Regions from separate parts of the Bradyrhizobium sp. USDA3010 genome, predicted to be linked through region 4. Evidence: predicted binding sites of a transcription regulator. Region 4 holds the regulator's gene; each other region holds the start of a gene.
What was found. Region 4 encodes PhoB, which activates phosphate uptake and scavenging genes when phosphate is short. Its sites were predicted from a motif close to TGTCATNNANCTGTCAT; they were not measured.
Positions count from the first base shown of each region.

Region 1 (4,306 bases), on a different contig from region 4:
AACGACTGTCTACGTCAAATCGGGAGATGCGCATGATCAAGTCACCGATGAAGCTCGCAATGCTTACGGCATTTCTGACAGCACCGATCATCCTGTTCCCACCGCACACCGCCCTCGCCGCTGGTGGAGGTGGTGGCGGCGGCGGAGGAGCAGGCGGCGGTGAGCTCTACGGGTCGAGCTACAGCACCCCCACGCCGGCCTATCCCCAGCAGAAGGACAGACGGACCACGCACAGGGTCAAGAAGCCCGCCAAGCAGTCCAGCTTCGACGATCCGGCATTCCGCGACGGCTATCGCGCGGCCTATGCGACGATCTACGAACGCAACGACTACGCCGCCGCGATCGATCAGCTCCACACGCTCGGCCGCGACGATCATCCGAACGTCGCCAACCTGATCGGCTACTCCTATCGCAAGCTCGGCGACTACAAGCAGTCGCAGGTCTGGTACGAGCGCGCGCTGAAGGCCGATCCCAACCACGTGCTGACGTGGAACTACTACGGCCTGTGGCAGATCGAACAGGGCAACCGCGACCAGGCGCAGTATCATCTGCAGCGGATCGCCGAGATCTGTGGCACCGACTGCGAGGAGTATCGCACGCTGGCCGCGGCACTGGAGAAGCCGCCGGGTACGAACCTCGTCTACTGAGCGCGCTTCGCGTCCGGGCTGCACGCGCCGTTGGCTTCTCGCGGCGCCGTCCGCTATCGGTGGGCACCCGAACCATTTGCGAGTCCGTCATGCCCGACCTGATCGATTTCGGTACGTTGCAGCTCAAATTCCTGCAGAGCAAGGAGACCACCGGCGGCAGCGTCGATCTGTTCGAGATGACGCTGCAGCCCAACGCCCGGATGCCGATTCCGCACTATCACGAGAGCTGGGACGAGACGATCTACGGGCTTTCGGGCGTCTCGACCTGGCGGGTCGACGGCAAGGAGGTCGACATCGGGCCCGGCGAGTCGGTGTTCATCAGGCGCGGTGTCGTGCACGGCTTCACCAACCGCTCGAACGGTCCGGCGACCTGCCTCTGCCTCCTCAGCCCCGGCGCGCTCGGACCGCAATATTTCAAGGACATGGCGGCGCTGATGGCAGGCGGTGCCCCGGATCCAGCCAGGATGAAAGATACGATGCTGCGCTACGGCCTGGTGCCGGTCGCTTCCTGAGCGCTCGGCAAGAGAAACCTGCACCGCCGGCGGCCCTGCTCAAAACCGCGTCGTGCCGAGCGGCAGGCCGAGTTTTACGCGGCCAACCAGCCCGTAGCTGATCGGGGTCATCGCGACATGCTTGATCGCGGCCTGGACGTCGCGGATCGAACGTTCCAGCGTACCGGTCTCGAAGATCGCGGCCGTGCCGGCGGACGCCGCGATCATATCGACGATTCGGGCGGCGCTTTCGCCGGCGTTGGCGCAGGCGATCCGGTGCAGCAGCCGCGCTTCGATCAGGCGCTCGCCTCCGGCCTCGCTCGCCGCCATCAGCTCCGTCATGTCCTCGACCAGCAGCGCCCGCGCCGACCGCAGCGCCGTTTCGGCTCGGCCGACCATCGACTGGACCAGCTCGCCGTCGCGCAGCTGGCCGACGCCACCCAGCCGCGGCTTCTTGCCCGCGAGCGCGATGAAGGCGTCGAGCGCGCCGCGCGCGATCCCGAGCGGCACGACCGAGACGGTCCAGGAAAACGCCGCCAGACCCGGCAGGCGGTACGGGATACCCGGCTGGGTCGGCTTGAAGTCGACCAGCGGATGGGTGTGGCTGTCAGGCACGAAGCAGTCCTGCATCTCGAAGTCGCAGCTTCCGGTGGCGCGCAGTCCGGACACGAACCAGGTGTCGTGGAGGCGGACGTCGGCGCGATCGACGTAGCAGCAGATCGGCGGGCTGTCCTTGCCGTCGGGCCCCTTGACGCTCGCCAGCCCCATGAACCTGGTCGCGTGGGGCGCGCCGCTGCCGAACGGCCAGCGTCCGCTGACGCGATAGCCGCCCTCGACCTCCACCGCCGTCCCGATCGCCCCAGTTGCGCTCGCGATGAACGCAAGCGGATCGGCGAACCAGCCCCGCACCACCTCCTCCGGCAGATAGCCGCCGGCCCGGCTCATGCCGCCGCCATTGCCGACCAGCCAGCCTACCGAGCCGTCGAGCGCGGCGGCCGCCTCGACGATCGTCATGAAGTCGAGCGGCGAGAATTCCGGCCCGCCCAGCGCCTTCGGCAAATACAGCCGAAACATTCCGGCCTCGGCCAGGGCGCGGACCACGGCGTCGGGAAGCCGGCGTCCCCGGTCGAAATCCGCCCGTTGCTCGGCAATCAGCGGGGCAAGCCGCTCGAGCGCGGCCAAATGGTCGGCAACAGCGGGGTTGGCAGGCTGGGGCATGGCGCCTTCCTTTTGCGAAAGCTGGCAATATCGGGAGTTCAGCGCGGCGACGCGGATTTGGCCATGGCACCTGGCGTCGCAGCGGGAGTGTCATCTCTTTGTCATGAATTGTGCCGACAGGTTCAGCGGACCAGTTTCGGGGACACGCATGGACTATTTCAAACGCTTCAACTTCCTGTTCGCCGCGCCTGTTTTCGAGGCCGACGACCTCGAAGGCATCCGCTTCAACCAGATCATCGCCGAAATCGAGCGCTCCGGCTTCGAGGTGGTCCGCGCCCGCAAGCTGGAAGATGCCGAGATCGCGGTGCAGACCGATGCGGCGATCGGCTGCATGGTGGTCGACTGGGGCAAGAAGGGTCTCGAGGGCAAGACCGCGGCGCTGATCAATCTGATGCGCCGGCGCGGCCTCGACTTCCCGATCCTCCTGCTGATCCGCCGCAAGCGGTTCGAGGACCTGCCGGTCGAGGTGCTCGATTTCATCGACGGCTATGTGTTCTTGTCCGAGGAAACCCCGCCCTTCATCGCCAAGAACCTGATCTCCAGGCTGAAGCAATATGCCGAGAACCTGAAGACCCCGTTCTTCGGGGCGCTGGTCGACTATGCCGAGGAAGGCAACCAGCTCTGGACCTGCCCGGGCCACAATGGCGGCGTGTTCTACAGCCGCAGCCCGATCGGCCGGGTGTTCGTCGAGCATCTCGGCGAGGCGGTGTTCCGCGACGACCTCGACAATTCCGTGCTCGATCTCGGCGACCTCCTCACCCATGAGGGGCCGGCGCTGCGGGCGCAAAAGGAAGCCGCCAAGATATTCGGCGCCGAGAAGACCTATTTCGTGCTCAACGGCACCTCGACATCCAACAAGGTCGCGCTCGGCTCGCTGGTCACCGACGGCGATCTCGTGCTGTTCGACCGCAACAACCACAAGGCCGCCCATCACGGCGCGCTCCTGATCGGCGGCGGCATCCCGGTCTATGTGCCGACAGTGCGCAACGCCTGGGGCCTGATCGGCCCGATGCGCTGGGACCTGCTCGACGAGGGGAGCTTGCGCGACCAGATCCGCAAGCACCCGCTGGTCAAGGACGAGAACGCCTGGAAGAAGGAGCGTCCGTTCCGCGTCGCCGTGGTCGAGCAGTGCACCTATGACGGCACCATCCACTCCGCCGAGATGATCCTCAAGCGCATCGGCCATCTCTGCGACTACATCCTGTTCGACGAGGCCTGGGCCGGCTTCATGAAGTTCCACCCGATCTATGCCGGCCGCTTCGCGATGGGGCTTGCCGATCTCGGCCCCGAGGCGCCCGGCATCATCGCCACCCAATCGACCCACAAGCAGCTCGCGAGCTTCTCGCAGGCCTCGCAGATCCACATCCGCGACCGCCACATCAAGGGCCAGAAGCGCCGGGTCGAGCACCGCCGCTTCAACGAAAGCTTCATGCAGCACGCCTCGACCTCGCCGTTCTATCCGATCTTCGCCTCGCTCGACGTCGGCGCGCAGATGATGAAGGGCCGCTCCGGCGAAGTGCTGTGGGACGACACGATCCGGCTCGGCATCGAGCTGCGCAAGAAGATCCGCGCGGTGAAGCGCGAGTTCGAGGAGAAGGAGACGCGCGCCGAGCGGCGCTGGTTCTTCGAGCCGTTCGTGCCGGACCGCGTGATGATCCCCGACGTCGCACGCGAGAACGGCGTGCACAATGTCGCCTGGGAGACGATCTCGACCGATCAGCTCGCCACCAATCCGTCCTACTGGCAGCTCAGCCCGGGCGAAACCTGGCACGGCTTCCCGGAGTTGACCGCGGGCTTCGCCATGACTGACCCGAACAAGCTCACCTTGCTGACGCCGGGGTTCGACCACGCCACCGGCGCCTATGCCGACCACGGCATCCCCGCCCCGGTCGTCGCGCAATATCTGCGCGAGAACCAGATCGTCGCCGAGAAGAACGACCTCAACTCCCT
Region 1 is NZ_JBWJZD010000027.1:101,702-106,007, forward strand. Features, by position in the region: gene AC066Y_RS31630 (tetratricopeptide repeat protein) at 33-647, shown strand; gene AC066Y_RS31635 (cupin domain-containing protein) at 737-1,159, shown strand; gene AC066Y_RS31640 (acyl-CoA dehydrogenase family protein) at 1,199-2,356, opposite strand; gene AC066Y_RS31645 (Orn/Lys/Arg family decarboxylase) at 2,505-4,306, shown strand, end outside.
Region 1: a site for PhoB is predicted at 2,445-2,461, ahead of AC066Y_RS31645 (Orn/Lys/Arg family decarboxylase). Genes of this name have one in related genera too.

Region 2 (4,306 bases), on a different contig from region 4:
GGCAGGAGGCGCAGGACATTGCGCCCGACGATGACAGCGACGTGTCGAAGAAGACCTTCTGGCCGAGCTGCGCCATGCCGGACAACGGGGCGATCGGCGGACGCCTGAGCTGCACCGGATTCGGATTCGTCCCCGGAAGTCCTTGCGTCTCGGCTGCCGCAACGGCGCCGGCCATGCAGAGCAGGCCGGCGCCGAGAAGCCACAACATGCGGCCGTTCATATGACGTCCAGTGATCCCAGAGCGTTAGTGATGGTGATGATCGTCAGGCGGGCTGACGATGACCGTACCGGCCGTCGGATCGAGGAACAGCTTGTTCTGCCGATCGTCGCCGTCGTGGTCGTGATCGTGGCCATGATCGAAATCGAACATGTCCGTGATCGATTCGACGCTGTCGTCGAACGAACCGCCGCCGAGACGCTGGCCGTGCAGCCAGTTGTCTTCGATGAAGCGCACGACGGACGCCTGCGAGATGCGCGTGTGGCTGACGAAGTTCTTCTTGGCGTAAGGCGAGATCAGCAGGAACGGGATCCGCGTGCCGGGACCGCAGCGGCCGTTCACCGGCTGACCGTTCAGGCCCTTCGGCTGCGTCTGCTTGCCGATACCGCGGCCGCACTGGCCAGGACCGTTGACCTGGTCGGCGGTCGGATCATACGAGGCGCTGATCGGCGCAATGTACTGGTGGTCATACCAGCCGTCGGAGTCGTCATAGGTGATGATGACCGCGGTCTCGCGCCACTCCTTCTGCCTCTGCAGGAAGTTGATCAGCTCGACATTGCCCACCTGCTCGTCGAGCGGATCGGAGTTGCCGGGATGACCGTCCTGATAGGCCGGCATCTTGATGTAGGAGACGGCCGGGAAGTTGCCGGCCTTCACCGAGGCGTAGAAGTCCTCGAGATCGTAGGCGTGATTGGCGGGATCGAGCGTCTTGCTGCCGGGAACGTAGGTGTGGCCCACGGCGTTCACCGAGCTCGGCCGCGCATGGGTCGGGTTGGCGGTCGACTTGTAGTACTGGAACCAGGCATGGTGCGGGATGTAATCCACGATGGTGCCGTTGACGTTGCTCGAGAAGGTGCTGCGGGCGCAGTTGGTGGTACCGTTGCTGTTCTTGAGCGTCAGGTCGAAGCCGCCCATGAAGCTGCCCCAGCTGATGTGCTCGGCGTTGAGCAGGTCGCCGATGTTCTTGCTGGTCATCAGGACCTGGCTGGTCGTGCTCGAGCAGGCGTCGTAGGCAGGGTCGGTATCACCGATCAGCGTCAGGCCGCCCTGGCCGTCGGAGATCGACGATGACGTGCCGACGATGTTCTGCGCACCGTTGGTCTGGCCGGCAACCACCTCGAGCGCGCCGGGCGTCGACGGACCGAAGGTGTCGGTCCAGCTGTTGTCGCTCATCGCGAAGTTCTGCGCGTAATTCCAGAACGCGGTGACGGTGTTGCCATCGAAATACCCCATCACCTGCCCGTTGGTGCCGAAGGCGCCGACGCCGCCGGCGGTGCCGCGACCGGTGAATTTCGGAAACAGGTCTTCCTTGCCGTTGTCGACCGCCTGCTGCTCGGGCGTGTAGGCGTGGTTCTGCGAGCGCGTGTTGGCCTGCGTGCGATCGAGCCGGAACGGATTCGTCGCGCCGGTGCCGTTGGCCGGATTGGTGTTCGGGTTGTTGGTCAGCAGATTGGCGTTGGCGAGGTTGTTGACCTTCGGCGTATGCGGCTTCGCCGTGAACGGAATCGAGCCGGTCGGGTTGGCCGCATTCGGGTAGGTTGCGAAATAGTGATCGAACGAGCGGTTCTCGTTGAAGATCACGACGAGATGCTTGATCGGCGTTGCCGTGTGAATGTCGTGCGGAGGACGATGATCGTGATCTCTATCATCGTCGTGAGCGGCGGCGCTGCACACCACTGCAGCAGCAGCGACCAGACAGACTCCGACCGTCGAAAGGAATTTCGCCTTCACTTCTTGCCCCATTTTTAAGGATTTATGACGTCGACATGCGACACATTAGCCAGCGCGCGTAACAGCTCTGTGTCGGTTTTGCGATTGACGCGTCATCGCGATGTGATCGTCATGCGTTCGATGTCACGCGGCGGTTGCGGCACGCGCGAACGAATATCGCATCGATGTCATCGAATCGGTCGCGAACTCAGTGACGCCGGCACGCGCGTCATGTTGAGACCTACTTCCGCGCGTACGACGTGTTCATGTACGCACGATCCGGGACGATTCCTGTAGTCGTACAATTCAACGCGACGTATTGGGCCGAGCCAGCTAGTCCTTCATCCCGGTGATCGAGGCGCTCACCGCTCTGGGATCGCGCTGCGGCCAGCGGCCGCGTTCGACCTGCGACAGGAAATCGCCGACGATCCGGTTGTATTCGTCGGGCTCCTCGATGTTGATGGCGTGGCCGCAGTTCGGCATGACGGCGAGCGCGGCGGATGGAATGCTCTGCTTCATCAGGATGCCCGGCAGCAGGCACGGCCAATCCTCGTCGCCGGTGATGATCAGCGTCGGCACCGTGATTTGCTTCATCTCGTCGACCAGCGTGTAGAGCGAGGGACGCTCCTTCTGCACGCCCTGCTGGGTGTTGGCCGATCCCACCGCCGAATGCTCGGCCAGCATGGCCTTGAATTCGGCGTGGCCGCGCGGATCCTTGTTCTCGTACTGCACGCGTGTCGGGCCGTAGGCGTAGCGCTCGGCGAAGGCCGGCATGCCGTCCTTGCGGATCATGGCCGCGATCACGTCGGCTTCGGCGCGAAACGTCTCGCGCTTGTCGAGCTCCGCACCATAACCGCAGCCGCCGATGCACAGCGACAGCGCCCGCGACGGGTGACGCAGTCCGAAGTGCAAGGTCGCGAAGCCGCCCATCGAGAGGCCGATGATATGCGCCTTCGGCGCGCCGACGTGATCGAGCACAGCAAGAATATCGTCGGCGGCGCGCGCCTGTGAGTAGGACGAGACCTGCTCGGGCACGTCAGACGGCGGAAAGCCGCGCGCATTATAGGCGATGGTGCGGAAGCGCTTGCCGAAATGCCGCATCTGCGGCTCGTAGCTGCGCAGGTCGCCGGCGAACTCGTGGACCAGGATCACCGGATGGCCGGATCCGGTCTCCTCGAAATAGAGCCGCACGCCGTCATCTGTTGTCGCGTAGGGCATGGTGGTCTCCTGCCTTCTTGTTTCGCGGATTACTTCCTTCGCGTGTTACGGGATGGTCGCTCCCGCCGGAGGTTTGGCGCGCGGCAAGTATGTGCCGTGCTGCTTGCTGCCGACGAGGGTGCCGTCGTCGACGACCACCTTGCCGCGGACCATGGTCAGCACCGGCCAGCCGGTGACCTCGAGCCCTTCATAGGGCGTGTAGTCGGAGCCGTCATGGATCAGCTCGTGGCGGATCGTCACCTTGCGCTTGGGGTCCCACAGCGCGATGTCGGCATCGGAGCCGACCGCGATCGTGCCCTTGCGCGGATAGAGGCCGTAGATCTTGGCGTGATTGGTGGCGCTGAAGGCGACGAAGCTGTTGAGGTCGATGCGCCCCTTCACCACGCCCTCGGAGAACAGGATCGGCAGCCGCGTCGCCACCCCCGGGATGCCGTTCGGCACCCAGCGGAAGCTGGTACGCCCCTTGGGCGCGAGCTTTCCTTGCGGGTCGTCGTAGCGGAACGGACAATGGTCCGACGAGAACACCGAGAACACTTTCTGCTGCAAGCCTTCCCAGCACGCCTGCTGGCTGGCGACATCGCGCGGTGGCGGCGAGCAGACGTACTTTGCGCCTTCCATGTTGAGCTGGTCGAGATCCTTCTCGGTCAGGACAAGGTATTGCGGACAGGTTTCGCCCATCACCCGCAAGCCCCGCTGCTGCGCGCGCCGGATCTCGTCCATCGCCTCGCGGTTCGAGACATGCACGATCATGATCGGCACGTCGACCAGCTCGGACAGCGAGATCGCGCGATGGGTGGCCTCGCGCTCGACCGGGATCGGCCGCGAGGTGGCGTGGAAGCGCGGCGCGGTGTTGCCGGCGCGTTCGAGCCGGTCGGTCAGGAAGCGGATGGCGTCGAAGTTTTCCGCATGCACCATCAGCATCGCGCCGGTCTCGCGCGCGACCGACATGGTCTCGAGCAGCTCGCGATCCGACAGCGCCAGCCCCTCATAGGTCATGAAGACCTTGAGCGAGGTATAGCCGTCCTCGACCAGCGCCGGCAGCTCCTGGCCCAGCACGTGCTCGGTCGGATCGGTGACGATCAGATGGAAGGCGACGTCGACATGACATTCGCCTTCGGCCAGCGAATGGTAATGCTTGAGCGCCTCGCGCAGCGTCTGGCC
Region 2 is NZ_JBWJZD010000002.1:115,955-120,260, reverse strand. Features, by position in the region: gene AC066Y_RS03525 (cytochrome-c peroxidase) at 1-208, opposite strand, end outside; gene AC066Y_RS03520 (phospholipase C) at 245-1,948, opposite strand; gene AC066Y_RS03515 (alpha/beta fold hydrolase) at 2,261-3,145, opposite strand; gene hydA (dihydropyrimidinase) at 3,191-4,306, opposite strand, start outside.
Region 2: a site for PhoB is predicted at 1,962-1,978, ahead of AC066Y_RS03520 (phospholipase C). Genes of this name have one in related genera too.

Region 3 (4,306 bases), on a different contig from region 4:
TGCCGTTCTGGCGTGCCGATTGCGACGTCAAGGCCGAGAAAGTCGTGGTGCGCTTCGAGGAAGGCCAGCCGGTCGCGCTGAACGGCAAGACGTTCGCCGATCCGGTCGCGCTGTTCCTTGAAGCCAACGCGATCGGTGGCCGCCATGGCCTCGGCATGAGCGACCAGATCGAGAACCGGATCATCGAGGCCAAGAGCCGCGGCATCTACGAGGCGCCCGGGATGGCGCTGCTGCACATCGCCTATGAGCGTCTGGTCACCGGCATCCACAACGAGGATACGATCGAGCAGTACCGCATCAGCGGCATGCGGCTCGGCCGCTTGCTGTATCAGGGCCGCTGGTTCGACTCGCAGGCCCTGATGCTGCGCGAGACCGCGCAGCGCTGGGTGGCACGCGCCGTCACCGGCGAGGTGACGCTCGAGCTGCGCCGCGGCAACGACTACTCGATCCTGAACACTGAGAGCCCGAACCTGACCTATGCGCCGGAGCGCCTCAGCATGGAGAAGGTCGAGGACGCCGCCTTCTCGCCGGCCGACCGCATCGGCCAGCTGACGATGCGCAACCTGGACATCGCCGATACCCGCGCCAAGCTCGGCCTCTACAACAAGACCGGCCTGCTCTCGAGCGGCGAAGGCTCGCAGATTTTTCAGCTCGAGAACGACAAGGATTGAGACGGCGAGCGGGTCGACACAAACTCAGTGTCGTCCCGGGCACTTCTCGACGAGGAAGCAATCCATCTCCGTCATCCTGAGGTGCGAGCGGAGCGAGCCTCGAAGGATGCGCGGCCCGGCTGGTGGACGTCGATCCTTCGAGACGCGCTCCGCGCTCCTCAGGATGACGGGACTGTTTGTAGCGCAAGCTTCGCTTTGTCTGCCAAACAAGCTCACTTCACCCTGAGCGCATCGAGCAGCGAGCGGAACGCACGCGCGTAATCGGTGCCGGTCTTGCCGATGTCGGGCCCAGCGGAGACCGCGACCGCGGCTTCCGTCACCGCGCCGAGCAGCAGCCGCGCCAGGGGCTCGACCGGCTGCTTGGCGATCACGCCGGCGTCCATCGCGGCCGTCAGCGCGCGCGGAAACTTGCCGCCGAAATGCTTGGCGTCGATCTCGCGCCAGCGTTCCCAGCCGAGCACGGCGGGGCCGTCGCGCAAAATGATCTGGCCGGTCGGGCCTTTTGAGCACGCCGCGAAATAGCCCTGTGTTCCCGCCGCCATCGCCGCAAGCGGATCGTTCTCGGCGCGCGAGATGCGGTCGAGGTCGGCGACGAGGTCCACCGACACCTGCTCGAACACTGCCTCGAACACCGCCTCCTTGGTTGCGAAGTGATGATAGACCGCGCCCTTGGCGACGCGCGCCCCGGCAGCGATGTCGTCCATCGTCGCGGCCGCAAAGCCGCGCTCGCCAAAAATGCGCCGCGCAGCCTTGACGATGGCGGCTCTGGTCTTCTCGCGCCGTTCGGCCTGGGTTGCCATAGCGAATGTCTAGCCCAGGTTCCGGATCGGCGCCAGTTGACTTACCGACTATCAGTCGATAAATACCGACCGTCAGTCGGTAAATGGAGATTGCCCGATGCCCACGCTCAAGACGCTGCAAGCCTTCGCTGATACGGTCGAATCCAACGACCACGTCGGCGCGATCAGGAACTTCTATGCGGCCGATGCCCGCACCCAGGAGAACGACGGCGAATGGCGCGTCGGCCGCGAGGCGCTAGCAGCGCGCGAGGCGGCGGTGCTGGCCGCAGTCTCCGGCGTGAAGACCACGCGGCTCGGACCGCTGCTGCTCGACGGCGATCATTCGGCGATCTGCTGGCGCTTCGAATTCACCGGCAAGGACGGCAAGGTCCGCAGTATGGAGGAGGTCGCCTGGCAGACCTGGCGCGGCGAGGAGCTGGTCGAGGAGCGCTTCTTCTACGACCCGCAGCAGATGGCGCGCTGACACCGAGCATGATCCGGAAAAGCGTGTAGCGGTTTTCCGAAAAGATCATGCTCAAAACAAAGAAAGCGGGATGACGATCCGAAGGAGCGTCATGGCGCCCTTGGCGCCCGCCCTTGCGGCAAAACGTCCCGGCGCCGCCTCATTGCGGCGTCATCTGCCGCCACTAGCCTCCGCCCCGGCGCGCATGATGCGCAAGGGGCGGAGCATCGATCATGATCAAGTCATTGGCCGGCGTGGCCGTCACGCTGGCGCTGTCGACAGCGCCGGCGCTCGCGCAGACCATCTATCCGATCGATCGCGCCGAAATCCTTGTCGGCGCCAAATTCGACTTCAAGGTCGAACTGCCCGGCCTGGCCGACCGGGCCCGGCTCAAGGTGACGCTGAACGGCGCGGACTATGCCGCGGTGTTCGGTCAGAGCGGCACGTTTACCGCGCGCGAGGCCGGCAAGGATCAGTCGGCGTTGCTGCTGCGCGATGTCTCGCTCGCCAAGCCCGGTACGGTTGCCGTCGAAGTCAGCGACGGTACGCAGAGCCGCACGGTAACCTGGACCGTCTATGACACCGGGCCGCGCAAGGCGAAGAACGTGATCCTGTTCATCGGCGACGGGATGTCGCCGGCGCATCGCGTCGCCGCGCGGATCCTCTCCAAGGGAATCGCCGAAGGCAAGAGCCGCGGCAAGCTCGCCATCGACGACATGCCGCATATGGCGCTGGTGGCGACCGCAGGCTCGGATTCGATCATCACCGACTCGGCGAATGCCGCGAGCGCCTACGCCACCGGCCACAAGGCCGCGGTCAATGCGCTCGGCGTCTATGCCGATCGTACGCCCGATCCGCTCGACGACCCCAGGGTCGAGACGATCGTGAGCCTTGCCAAGCGCCGGGCGGGCCTCGCCGTCGGCATCGTCACCAACACCGAAATCGAGGACGCGACGCCCGCTGCGATGATTGCACATACCCGCCGCCGCGCCGCCTATGATGCGATCGTCGCGCAATATTTCGACGCGAAGCCCGACGTGCTGATGGGCGGCGGCGCCGCGAACTTCCTGCCGCAGTCCGCAGCGGGATCGAAACGCAAGGACGACATCGACTATCTCGCGCGGTTTCGCGACGCCGGCTATCCGGTTGCGACCACCGCAGGCGAGTTGAACGCGCTCGCCGCCACGCCGGAGACGCGGCAATTGCTCGGCCTGTTCGCGACCGGCAACATGGACGGCGCGCTGGACCGCAAGTTCCTCAAGGGCGGCGGCGTCAAGAAATTTCCCGAGCAGCCCGACCTGACCGAGCAGGTCGAGGCGGCGCTCACGGTTCTGTCGAAGCACGATGCCGGCTTCTTCCTGATGGTCGAGTCCGGCCTGATCGACAAATACGCCCATCTGCTCGACATGGAGCGCGCGGTCTATGACACCATCATGCTCGACAATGCGGTGCGGCTGGCGCGCGACTGGGCCAAAGCGCGCAACGACGACACGCTGATCCTCGTGCTGGCCGACCACAACCATCCGAACAGCCTGGTCGGCACCATCAATGACGACATGGCCGCGACACCCAACGTGCCGCTGCGCGCGCGCGTCGGCGTCTACGAGAAGGCCGGCTTCCCGAACTACCCGGCGCCCGATGCCGGGGGCTATCCGTCACGCGTCGATGTCAGCCGGCGGCTCGCGATCTTCTCGGCCAGCCTGCCGGACCATTACGAGACGTTCCGCCCGAAGCTCGACGATCCGAACGAGCCGACCGTGAAGGGGGATCAGCCCGACACGTTCAGGGCCAACGACAAGTACAAGGACGTCCCCGGCGTCGTGCTGCGCTTCGGCAATCTGCCGGCGATGATCGGTGCCAGCGTGCATTCCGGCGAGGACGTCATCCTCACCGCGACCGGGCCGGGCAGCGATCGCGTCCACGGCTCGATGGACAACACCGAGGTGTTTCGCGTGATGGTCGACGCGCTGGGGCTTGGGGCGGGGAAGTAGGAAACGATGAGGCAGGCTCGCCGAGCGGCATACTCGCTGCACCTCTCCCACTTGCTGGGGCGAGACGCGCGAAGCTCGCTGTTGGAGGATGGTGTAAGCGGCGACGCTTCTCCAACCTCCCCTTGAAAAGGGGAGGTTGCTTTGCTCGCGAGAGTAAAGCGGGTGGGGATCGGCTCTCTCCGCAGACACCGTCACCTGCGGCTGACCCCCATCCCGACCTTCCCCCTTCAGGGGGGAAGGAGAAGAAACGAAAATGGCCGGGATCACTCCCGGCCATTCGTATCGCGATGTCGCGCCGGCTCAGCGCGGTGGCGCGGCGGAGGCGGTGCCGCCGTTGAGCAGCGGGGTGATGCGGCGGACGGTGACGCGCCGGTTGATGCGGCTCGGTCCGTCGGTCTGCTC
Region 3 is NZ_JBWJZD010000034.1:23,010-27,315, reverse strand. Features, by position in the region: gene argG (argininosuccinate synthase) at 1-671, shown strand, start outside; gene AC066Y_RS34875 (TetR/AcrR family transcriptional regulator) at 884-1,471, opposite strand; gene AC066Y_RS34870 (nuclear transport factor 2 family protein) at 1,569-1,934, shown strand; gene AC066Y_RS34865 (alkaline phosphatase) at 2,147-3,904, shown strand; gene AC066Y_RS34860 (OmpA family protein) at 4,205-4,306, opposite strand, start outside.
Region 3: a site for PhoB is predicted at 1,994-2,010, ahead of AC066Y_RS34865 (alkaline phosphatase). Genes of this name have one in related genera too.

Region 4 (4,306 bases):
GGCATTGGCGGCGGCGACCGCCAGCGGATTGCCGCCGAAAGTCGAGCCGTGCGAGCCCGGCGCCATGCCGGCCGCAGCGTCCGCGGTCGCCAGCACCGCGCCGATCGGGAACCCGCCGCCGAGCGCCTTCGCCAGCGACATCACGTCTGGCGTGACGCCGGTGCGCTTGTAGGCGAACAGCTCGCCGGTGCGGCCCATGCCGGTCTGCACCTCGTCGAAGGCGAGCAGCAGGCCATGCTCGTCGCACAGCGCGCGCAGTGCCTTGAAGAACGACTGCGGCGCCGAGCGCACGCCGCCCTCGCCCTGCACCGGCTCGATCAGGATGCCGGCGGTGTGCGGGCCGATCGCCTTCTTCACCGCCTCGATGTCGCCGTGCGGCACCTGGTCGAAGCCGTCCATCGGCGGGCCAAAGCCCTCGAGATATTTCGCCGAGCCGGTCGCAGCCAGCGTGCCCAGCGTGCGGCCATGGAAGGCGCCTTCGAAGGTGATGATGCGGTAGCGCTCCGGATGGCCCTTGGAGAAGTGGTGGTGGCGCACCAGCTTGATCACGCCCTCCATCGCTTCGGCGCCGGAATTGCAGAAGAACACGAAGTCGGCAAAACTCTGCTCGCACAGTCGCGCGGCAAGCACCTCGCCGTCCGGGCTCTTGAACAGGTTCGACATGTGCCAGAGCTTGGTCGCCTGCTCCTGCAGCGCCTTGACCAGATGCGGATGCGCATGCCCAAGCGCGTTCACCGCGACGCCCGAGGTGAAATCGAGATAGCGGTCGCCATTGGTTGCGATCAGCCAGGCGCCCTCGCCGCGCTCGAAGCCGAGATCGACCCGGGCGAAGACGGGGAGCAGATGCGACGAGGCGTTGGTCATGGCGTTCACTGCCGGTTTGAAGCCGTCAATCGCTGCGCGCCTTGACGCCTACGCAGCAACCGCCAGCTTCGGAAAACAAAACGGCCGCCTTTGCGGGCGGCACGTGCGGGTCATTCTATGCGGCGGCCGGTCAGTGTCAATCGCCAGGAGCCGGCCTTTGCTGGCCTTCCTGCAATGCGAAACCGGCGCAATCCGGAGCATTCCGGTGCGGTGGAAAAGCCTCACAGCAATGCTTAACTTTGTGGGAACATGTGGACGCACGGCCGCGGACTCTTGCGCCAGAGTCACGCCATATTGTAGCGTTTGGCCTGTCGGGTACGACATCTCGTGCGGCAGTACTGGACCCTCTAAGTAGCCTTCGTGTCTCGCGTAAACGTTCGGGCGCAACACCGTGCCCGGCGAGGGCTAAGGGATTCTGGCCGCAGGGATATTTGTCCAGATTGGCTCGCAGCGCCGCTCCGATGAGTGGCCGGCGCCATGCGAAAGGAAGAATGCGATGACTGTATTGACTTGGTCCGACGATCGCGTCGAGCAGCTGAAGAAGCTCTGGGAATCCGGCCTCTCGGCCAGCCAGATCGCGGCGGAACTTGGCAATGTGACGCGAAACGCCGTGATCGGCAAAGTACATCGGCTCGGCCTCTCCGGCCGCGCCAAGGCCCCCTCCACGGCTGCGCCGCGGCAGCGCAAGGCCCGTCCCGCCCAGCACATGATGCGGGTGGCGCGCCCGGTGTCGCGCGGCAACACCGCGCTCGCGCACGCCTTCGAGGTGGAGATGGAGCCCGATCCGATCTCCTTCGACAATGTGGTGCCGATGAGCCAGCGGCTGTCGCTGCTCGAGCTCAACGAGGCCACCTGCCACTGGCCGGTCGGAGATCCCTCGAGCCCGGAATTCTTCTTCTGCGGCGGCAAGGCGCTCGCCGGCCTGCCCTATTGCGCGCATCACTCGCGCGTCGCCTACCAGCCCGCCGCCGATCGCCGCCGGCCGTCGGCGAAGCCACAGATCAAGTAGCACTCGGGAAACCAGCCTGGACTGCAAAAACAAATCCCCGCGAAAGCGGGGATTTTTTTATGTGATCGTAGCCCGGATGGAGCGAAGCGAAATCCGGGGCGGTGTTTGAAGCGGAGAACGCACTACATCACTGGCGTCGTCCCGGCGCAGGCCGGGACCCATTACCACTGGTGCAAGTGGTTTAAGGCGGCTGTGGCACCAGCGCATGCAAGCAAAAGAGAACAGTGGTTATGGGTCCCGGCCTGCGCCGGGACGACGCCGTATTGTGGCTTGCGATTGCCGGCCGGCCTTACGGCTGCGGCTCGGCCTTCGCGAAGCGGTCGTCGAGCGCATAACCGGCGCCGCGCACGGTGCGGATCGGATCTTGCTCGCGGCCCGGATTGAGCAGCTTGCGCAGGCGGCCGATATGCACGTCGACGGTACGCTCATCGATATAGATGTCGCGACCCCAGACGCTGTCGAGCAGCTGTTCGCGGCTGAACACGCGGCCGGGATGCTCGAGGAAGAATTCGAGCAGCCGATACTCGGTCGGACCGAGATCGATCGGACGGCCCGAGCGCGCCACGCGGCGCTTCTCGCGATCGAGCTCGATGTCGCCGTAGGTCAGCACGGTCGCAAGCCGCTCCGGGCTCGCGCGGCGCAGCAGGCCCTTCACCCGTGCCAGTAATTCCGGCACCGAGAACGGCTTGACGATGTAGTCGTCGGCGCCGGTGGCAAGCCCGCGCACGCGCTCGCTCTCCTCGCCGCGGGCGGTCAGCATGATGATCGGAAGCTGCTTGGTCTCGGGACGCGCCCGCAGGCGGCGACACAGCTCGATGCCGGACAGGCCCGGCAGCATCCAGTCCAGTACCACGAGGTCGGGAACGCGCTCCTTCAGGCGGGTGTCGGCATCGTCGCCGCGCCCGACCGTTTCGACATCGTAGCCTTCCGCATCGAGGTTGTAGCGCAACAGTGTCGTCAGCGCTTCCTCGTCTTCGACTACCAGAATGCGTGCGCTCATCGGTTTAAGTTCTCTCTCTGTGGTGATCCGTTGCCCAGACGCAAACCGAAACGCTTACCTTCCTGGGCATAATCCCCGCGGAAACGACTTGTCGTGAAGACAATCCGGCTCCGCGCTGCGGATCATGTCCTAGGTACCCGGCACAGTGGTGGCAAAATTGGTCATGTCGCCCTTCGGACGCTTGTCGGTGATCTGCTGGCCCTCGATCATGTAGAACACGGTCTCGGCGATGTTGGTGGCGTGATCGCCGATCCGCTCGATGTTCTTGGCGCAGAACATCAGATGGATGCAGAACGAGATGTTGCGCGGATCCTCCATCATGTAGGTCAAGAGCTCGCGGAACAGCGAGGTGCAGATCGCATCGACCTCCTCGTCGCCCTTCCAGACGTTCATCGCCGCCGGCAGGTCGTGCGCGGCATAGGCGTCGAGCACCGACTTGACCTGCGACAGCACGAGGTCGGTCATGTGCTCCAGGCCGCGGATCAGCTTCAGCGGCTGGAAATCGCTTTCCAGCGCCGCGACGCGCTTGCCCATGTTCTTGGCGAGGTCGCCGATCCGCTCGAGATCGGTGGCCACGCGCATCGCGCTGACGATTTCACGCAGGTCGATCGCCATCGGCTGGCGGCGGGCGATCGTCAGCACCGCGCGCTCTTCGATGACGCGCTGAAGATTGTCGATCTCGATGTCGGCGGCGACCACGCGCTTGCCGAGCGCAACGTCGCGACGGATCAGCGCGTCGACCGACTCGGTAATCATCCGCTCGACGAGGCCGCCCATCTCGGCGACCAGGCGGGTCAACTCCTGCAGGTCGCTGTCGAATGCCTTGGCGGTATGTTCAGAAGCCATCTTGTATCTCCTCAGCCGAACCGGCCGGTGATGTAATCCTGAGTCCGTCGATCGCTCGGCGAGGTGAAGATCTTGTTGGTGTCGTCGAACTCGATCAGCTCGCCGAGATACATGAAGGCGGTCTTGTCGGAGACGCGCGCCGCCTGCTGCATGTTGTGGGTGACGATCGCGATCGTGTAGTCCTCGGACAGCTCCTGGATCAGCTCCTCGACCTTGGCGGTCGAAATCGGGTCGAGCGCCGAGCACGGCTCGTCGAACAGGATCACCTCGGGACGCACCGCCACGGTGCGCGCGATGCACAGCCGCTGCTGCTGGCCGCCGGAGAGCGACAGGCCGGAGGCGTTCAGCTTGTCCTTGACCTCGTTCCACAGCGCGCCGCCGCGCAGCGCCTTCTCGACCCGGTCGTCCATCTCGGACTTCGAGATCTTCTCGTAGAGGCGGATGCCGAAGGCGATATTCTCGTAGATCGTCATCGGGAACGGCGTCGGCTTCTGGAACACCATGCCGACCCGCGCGCGGAGCAGATTGAGGTCGAGCTTGGGATCGAGAATGTTGGTCTGGTCCAGCATCAGCTGGCCGACCGCGCG
Region 4 is NZ_JBWJZD010000001.1:399,744-404,049, forward strand. Features, by position in the region: gene AC066Y_RS01715 (acetylornithine transaminase) at 1-864, opposite strand, end outside; gene AC066Y_RS01720 (GcrA family cell cycle regulator) at 1,361-1,873, shown strand; gene phoB (phosphate regulon transcriptional regulator PhoB) at 2,163-2,873, opposite strand; gene phoU (phosphate signaling complex protein PhoU) at 3,003-3,719, opposite strand; gene pstB (phosphate ABC transporter ATP-binding protein PstB) at 3,731-4,306, opposite strand, start outside.